One region of the Streptomyces sp. NPDC024698 genome, then DNA from elsewhere that is predicted to be linked to it. Evidence: riboswitches for the same ligand, from Rfam matches in the RefSeq annotation. Region 1 holds a riboswitch; the other holds the start of a gene.
What was found. A riboswitch is a leader RNA that binds a small molecule or an ion and turns the genes downstream of it on or off. The one in region 1 is predicted to bind glycine.
Positions count from the first base shown of each region.

Region 1 (3,398 bases):
GGGGCCGATGAGTGTGCGGACGCTGCCGGGAGTGGGGCCGGCCACCGGGGACCATCTGCGCCGGGCCGGCATCACCACGGTCGAGGAGATCGCCGAGGCGGGCGAGGACGAGCTCGTACGACTGGTGGGGAAGGCGCACGGGCACGCGCTGTTCGCGATGGCGCTGGCCCACGACGACCGGCCCGTGGTCGCCGAGCGGGAGACCAAGTCGGTCTCGGTGGAGGACACGTACGACGTGGACATCCACGACCGGGTCCGGGTGGAGCTGGAGGTCCAGCGGCTCGCGGACCGGTGTGTGCGGCGGCTGCGCGGGGCCGGTCTTTCGGGCCGGACCATCGTGCTCAAGGTGCGCAGGTACGACTTCTCGACGCTGACCCGGTCGGAGACGCTGCGGGGGCCCACGGACGACCCCGGTGTCGTCCGGGAGGCCGCCGGTCGGCTGCTGGAGGGCGTGGACACGACCGGGGGCGTCCGGCTGCTGGGGGTCGGGGTCTCCGGGCTCGCCGACTACACGCAGGAGGACCTGTTCGCCCAGGCTCAGGCGGCCGCCGCCGTGGGGGAGTCCGCGGCCGAGGAGCACGCGGTGGACGAACCGGCCGAGGTGGCCGCCGCGGGTGAGGCGGTGCCGGTGGAGCGGCGGTGGCCCTCCGGGCACGACGTCCGGCATGCCGAGTTCGGGCACGGCTGGGTGCAGGGGAGCGGGCTGGGGCGGGTGACCGTGCGGTTCGAGACGCCCTATTCGCAGCCCGGCCGGGTGCGGACGTTCCGGACGGACGATCCGGGGCTGGAACCGGCCGACCCGCTGCCCCTGGTGGAGCGAAGACCCGAGGACCCGGACGGAGCATCGGCGGGCCCCGGGCCGTCGACGGCCGAGGTCGGGGCGCCGGACCCAGGGCTGTTGGCGCCGGACTTCGGGAAGCGTGCCCCCGGGCCGTCGACGGCGGAGGCCGGTACGCCTGGCTGCGCGCCGCTGGAGTCGGGCGGCGGGGTGCCTGGCTCCGCGTCGCTGGTCTCAGGCACCGAGGCATCTGGCTGCGGGCCAATAGAGTCAGACGTTGAGGTACCGGGCTGCGGGGCGTTGGTGTCAGACGGTCGGGCGTCGAGTTCCGGGTCCGGGGCTCAGGTGTCCTCCGAGCCCGCGAGTCGGCCGAAGTCGCGGTCCGGCGGCGGAGGAGGGGACGCCACGTCGAGGCCGTAGTGGTGGTAGAGCTGGAGTTCCTGCTCGGGTGAGAGGTGGCGCCCGACACCGAAGTCGGGGGCGTCCTTGATCAGGGCCCGCTCGAACGGGATGCGCAGGGTCCCCTCGACGATCTCGCTGGGCTCCAGGGGCACGAAGGCGTCCCTGCTGAACAGCCCGGTCCGTATGGCCGCCCACTCCGGGACACCGGTCGCGTCGTCGAGGTAGACCTCGTCGATCGTGCCGATCTTGGTGCCGTTGCTGTCGAACGCCTTGCGGCCGATCAGGTTGCGCGGATCGATGTCGGTCTGCACGGTCCCTCCAGTGGTCGCAAACTCATCCGTAAGTACTACAAAAGAGCACATCTGTGAAGGCGGCCACTCGAAGGCTGTCGCCTTGTCCTCGCTGGTAGGCTGGCAAGCGGCTGCTGATCCCGTGCGGGAGAGTCCTCCGGAATTCGTCGGAGGCGCCGAAGGAGCAACTCCTCCCCGGAATCTCTCAGGCTCACGTACCGCACGGACGAGGTCACTCTGGAAAGCAGAGCGGGTGTCGATGGCCCCCGCTCTCACCGACGGTGAAAGCCGGATCGTCCACGGGACCATCCGGTGAAACTCTCAGGTTGAGATGACAGAGGGGGAGGCCGTCGGGGTACCCGTGCCGGGGTGCCCCTCGAAGGTCGCGTCAGACCAGGAGGCCTCCGCCATGACCGCCCCTCGCATTCCGCTCTCCGAGCTCGAACAGGGAATCCCCTTCGAGCAGCGCCACATCGGACCCGACTCCGAAGCACGGGCCAAGATGCTCGCGCAGGTCGGCTACGGCTCGCTCGACGAGCTGACCGCCGCCGCGGTGCCGGACGTGATCAAGAACGCCGAGGCCCTGAACCTGCCGGCCGCGCGCACCGAGGCCGAGGTCCTGGCCGAGCTCCGCTCCCTCGCGGACCGGAACCAGGTGCTCGGTTCGATGATCGGCCTCGGCTACTACGGCACCTTCACGCCGCCGGTGATCCTGCGCAACGTCATGGAGAACCCGGCCTGGTACACCGCGTACACGCCGTACCAGCCGGAGATCTCGCAGGGCCGCCTAGAGGCACTGCTGAACTTCCAGACCGTCGTCGCCGAGCTGACCGGGCTGCCGACCTCCGGCGCCTCCCTCCTGGACGAGGGCACCGCCGCCGCCGAGGCCATGGCGCTGTCCCGCCGGATGGGCAAGAACAAGAAGGGCCTCTTCCTGGTCGACGCGGACGCGCTGCCGCAGACCGTCGCCGTCATAGAGACCCGTGCGGAACCGACCGGTGTCGAGATCGTCGTCGCCGACCTCACCGACGGCATCCCGGCCGACCTCGCCGGGCGTGAGATCAACGGCGTGCTCGTCCAGTACCCGGGTGCCTCCGGTGCCGTACGCGACATCAAGCCGCTCGTCGAGCAGGCCCACGAGGTCGGCGCCGTCGTCACCGTGGCGGCCGACCTGCTCGCCCTGACGCTGCTGACCTCGCCCGGCGAGCTCGGTGCGGACATCGCCATCGGTACGACGCAGCGCTTCGGCGTGCCGATGGGCTTCGGCGGTCCGCACGCCGGTTACATGGCGGTCCGCGAGAACTTCGCGCGCAGCCTTCCCGGCCGTCTGGTCGGCGTGTCCGTGGACGCCGACGGGCACAAGGCGTACCGCCTCGCCCTTCAGACGCGTGAGCAGCACATCCGCCGCGAGAAGGCGACCAGCAACATCTGCACCGCTCAGGTGCTGCTCGCCGTCATGGCCGGCATGTACGCCGTCTACCACGGCCCCGAGGGCCTGGCGACCATCGCACGGCGTACCCACCGCTACGCCACGGTCCTGGCCGCCGGGCTCACCGCCGGCGGAGTCGAGCTCGTGCACGGCGCGTACTTCGACACCCTCAGCGTGCGGGTCCCGGGCCGTGCCGCCGAGATCGTCGCCGCCGCCCGCGACAACGGCGTCAACCTCCACCTCGTCGACGCCGACCTGGTGTCGATCTCGTGCGACGAGACGACCACGCGCGAGCAGCTGGCCGCCGTGTGGACCGCGTTCGGTGTCGAGGGCGACGTCGACGCGCTGGACGCGAGCGCCGAGGACACCCTGCCGGAGGCGCTGCTGCGCACCGACGCGTACCTCGCGCACCCCGTGTTCCACGACCACCGCTCCGAGACGGCGATGCTGCGCTACCTGCGCAAGCTCTCCGACCGCGACTACGCGCTCGACCGCGGCA
Region 1 is NZ_JBVHLK010000003.1:656,922-660,319, reverse strand. It holds gene ACZ4AA_RS10855 (DNA polymerase IV) at 1-1,198, shown strand, start outside; gene ACZ4AA_RS10850 (PRC-barrel domain-containing protein) at 1,120-1,491, opposite strand; glycine riboswitch at 1,606-1,701, shown strand; gene gcvP (aminomethyl-transferring glycine dehydrogenase) at 1,880-3,398, shown strand, end outside.

Region 2 (3,398 bases), on a different contig from region 1:
CGTCCAGCGGCAGGGCACGGGCGTCACCCTCCCACACCGCCAGCTCGACGCCGATGAACATGACCGGCTCGTCGCCCTCGATGCTGGCCAGACAGCGGCGGGCGCTCAGGACGACGCCGGTCGCGGCGAACTCCGCCGAGGCCGCGGCCAGGAAGTCCATCGGGTCGTCCTGCCAGTCGGGCTCGAAGAGCCGCACACGGCCCCCGCCGGCCGACCCGTCCAGTTCGGTCCGCCCGGCCCGGCACAGCTCGGCGACGGCCGGCGGCGGCAGCGGCACGCCGACCACGCCGTCCGGGTTCAGGGCGATGCCCACCTGCGGCGGGAGTCCGCGGGCGAACTCCACGGCGGGCGCGATCGTGAACGACATGTGGCTGCCGACGACCTGGCGGAACTGCTCCTCTGAGCTGAACACGGGGACGTACACCTGGCCCCCGAGGTCCATCGTGGGCAGATCCAGCGCGCCGCTCTGCGGGCCGCCGCCGTTGGGCAGCGGCACCCACACGAAGCTGCGGCCGAGCACCTCGACGATGCGAGCGGCCGCCGAGGGCCCCGCGGGCACACCGAGGGAGGAGGACAACACCTCCTCCAGTTCGTTGCCTGGCCAGCCTCCGTGCGGCTGGGGGTGCGCCTGTGCCGGGAAATCCATCTGTCCACCGCCCGCTTCGAACCACTGTTCCGGCTGGAAAGGTTAGGGCCTTTCCGGCGGATCGGGCCCATGGGCCCGATCCGCCGGTCAGTGGCCGAAGTCGATCCTGCGCAGCACGTCCGCCGCGTGCCGGTCGATCAGCACCGCCGAGCCGCATCCCGCGGGCAGGTCCCCCCGCTCGGCGGCGCGCAGCAGCCGGGCGACCGCGCCGCGATGACGGGCGAAGGCGTAGCGGGAGACGCCCCGGCCGCGCTCGCGCTGACCCTCCAGCGCGGTGCCCGGCGTGACGTCGAGCAGCAGCAGGTGCAGCGCGCCGCCGCGGCGCCGGGCCTCGCGGGCGAGCCAGCGGCGCACCCAGGCCTGCGTGCCGCAGTCGTGCACGACGAGTCCGCCGCCCGCGCGCAGGGCGCGGCGCAGGCCTGCGTAGTGCGCGAGGCGGACCAGGGGACGGTAGAGGGCGTACGGCAGGCGTCTGGCGATCCGGCCGTCCCAGCGGTCGCGGGTGTCCTGCGAGTCGACGCGCGTGCCCCGCACCGCGCGCCGCATCAGTGTCGACTTGCCGCTGCCGGGCAGTCCGGTGACGACGACGAGGTCGTGCGCCCCGAAGCGCAGCCCGTGCGGGCTGTGCCCGACCCGGTCGCGCAGATCCCGGACGACGGCCGCCGGACGCGGCCCGCCGGCCTTCCGGGCCGCGCCGGGCTGCTCGGGCAGGGCGAGACCCGAGGTCGTCACGTACGCCGTGGTCCTGTCCACCGTGGCCGTCCTCCCCTCGGACGTGGAGTCCCGTCTCCTCGGACAAGGAGTCCCGTCTCCATCGAGTGTAAAGAGAAGGTAATGCCCGGCGCTTCCTCTTTCCGTGCACGGACCGCAACAGCCGTGTCACGGATGGCGGGCTGCCGTGATCGGGGAACGCGTGCGATGATGGCCGCGCCAACTGCATACCGGCCGCTTGAATCCGCGCGGGAGAGTCCTGGGTACGTGTACCCGGGCGCCGAAGGAGCAAGTCCCTCCCTTGAATCTCTCAGGCCCCGTTACCGCGCGGGCGAGGCACATCTGAAAAGCGGGCCGCTCCGCGTGGCTCCACCCAAGGTGCAAGTCAGGACCACCGTTTCGCGGGGTCCCGATGAACCTCTCAGGTTCCGATGACAGATGGGGAGGAACGACCTCGCCGTCATGCCTTGGGAGCCAGACCGATGAGCAGCAACGCACCCCGCCACACCGCGCTCGATGCCCTGCATCGTTCGCTCGGCGCGACCATGACCGACTTCGCGGGCTGGGACATGCCCCTGCGCTACGGCTCGGAGCGCGACGAGCACGTCGCCGTCCGTACGAAGGCCGGCCTCTTCGACCTCTCCCACATGGGCGAGATCACCGTCACCGGCCCGCAGGCGGCGGCTCTCCTGAACCACGCGCTGGTCGGCAACATCGCCACCGTCGGCGTCGGCCGCGCCCGCTACACCATGATCTGCCAGGAGGACGGCGGCATCCTGGACGACCTGATCGTCTACCGCCTGGCCGAGCACGAATACATGGTCGTCGCCAACGCCTCCAACGCCCAGGTGGTGCTGGACGCGCTGACCGAGCGCGCCGCCGGTTTCGACGCCGTGGTGCGCGACGACCGTGACGCCTACGCGCTGATCGCCGTGCAGGGCCCCGAGTCCCCCGGCATCCTCAAGGCGGTCACCGACGCGGACCTGGACGGCCTGAAGTACTACGCGGGCCTGCCGGGCACGGTGGCCGGCGTCCCGGCCCTGATCGCCCGCACCGGCTACACCGGCGAGGACGGCTTCGAGCTGTTCGTCGCCCCCGCCGACGCCGAGAAGGTGTGGCAGGCGCTCACCGACGCGGGCACCCCGGCCGGTCTCGTCCCCTGCGGCCTGTCCTGCCGCGACACGCTGCGCCTGGAGGCCGGCATGCCGCTGTACGGGCACGAGCTGACCACCTCGCTGACCCCCTTCGAGGCCGGTCTCGGCCGGGTCGTGAAGTTCGAGAAGGACGGCGACTTCGTGGGGCGCGCGGCGCTCGAGGAGGCCGCCGCCCGCGCCGAGCAGAACCCGCCGCGCGTGCTCGTCGGTCTGATCGCCGAGGGCCGCCGGGTGCCGCGCGCCGGTTACCCGGTCGTCTCCGGCGGCGAGGTGATCGGCGAGATCACCTCCGGCGCCCCCTCCCCCACGCTGGGCAAGCCGATCGCCATGGCCTACGTCGACGCAGCGCACGCCGTGCCGGGCACCGCCGGTGTGGGCGTGGACATCCGGGGCAGCCACGAACCGTACGAGGTCGTGGCACTGCCGTTCTACAAGCGCCAGAAGTGACACCGGTCCGCACCGTCCGGGCATGACACCGATGCCCGCAGGGCGCCGGTACCGACGGGTGCCCCTCGCCGGGCCCCGGACGTGACCCTGGGCACATCGGCCCGGTCACTCTCGCTTCCCTCCATCAGCACTCCACCGCGTACAGGAGAATTCAGGCCATGAGCAACCCCCAGCAGCTGCGTTACAGCAAGGAGCACGAGTGGCTGTCCGTCGCCGAGGACGGCGTCGCGACGGTCGGCATCACCGAGTTCGCGGCCAGCGCGCTCGGCGATGTGGTCTACGCCCAGCTCCCGGAGGTCGGTGACACCGTGACCGCGGGCGAGTCCTGCGGCGAGCTGGAGTCGACCAAGTCGGTCAGCGACCTGTACTCCCCGGTGAACGGCGAGATCGTCGAGGCCAACCAGGACGTCGTCGACGACCCGGCCCTGGTCAACTCCGCT
Region 2 is NZ_JBVHLK010000016.1:79,127-82,524, reverse strand. It holds gene ACZ4AA_RS28355 (enhanced serine sensitivity protein SseB) at 1-646, opposite strand, end outside; gene ACZ4AA_RS28350 (AAA family ATPase) at 734-1,399, opposite strand; glycine riboswitch at 1,597-1,693, shown strand; glycine riboswitch at 1,694-1,805, shown strand; gene gcvT (glycine cleavage system aminomethyltransferase GcvT) at 1,840-2,958, shown strand; gene gcvH (glycine cleavage system protein GcvH) at 3,117-3,398, shown strand, end outside.
Region 2: another riboswitch for glycine. It lies ahead of gcvT (glycine cleavage system aminomethyltransferase GcvT); the one in region 1 lies ahead of gcvP (aminomethyl-transferring glycine dehydrogenase).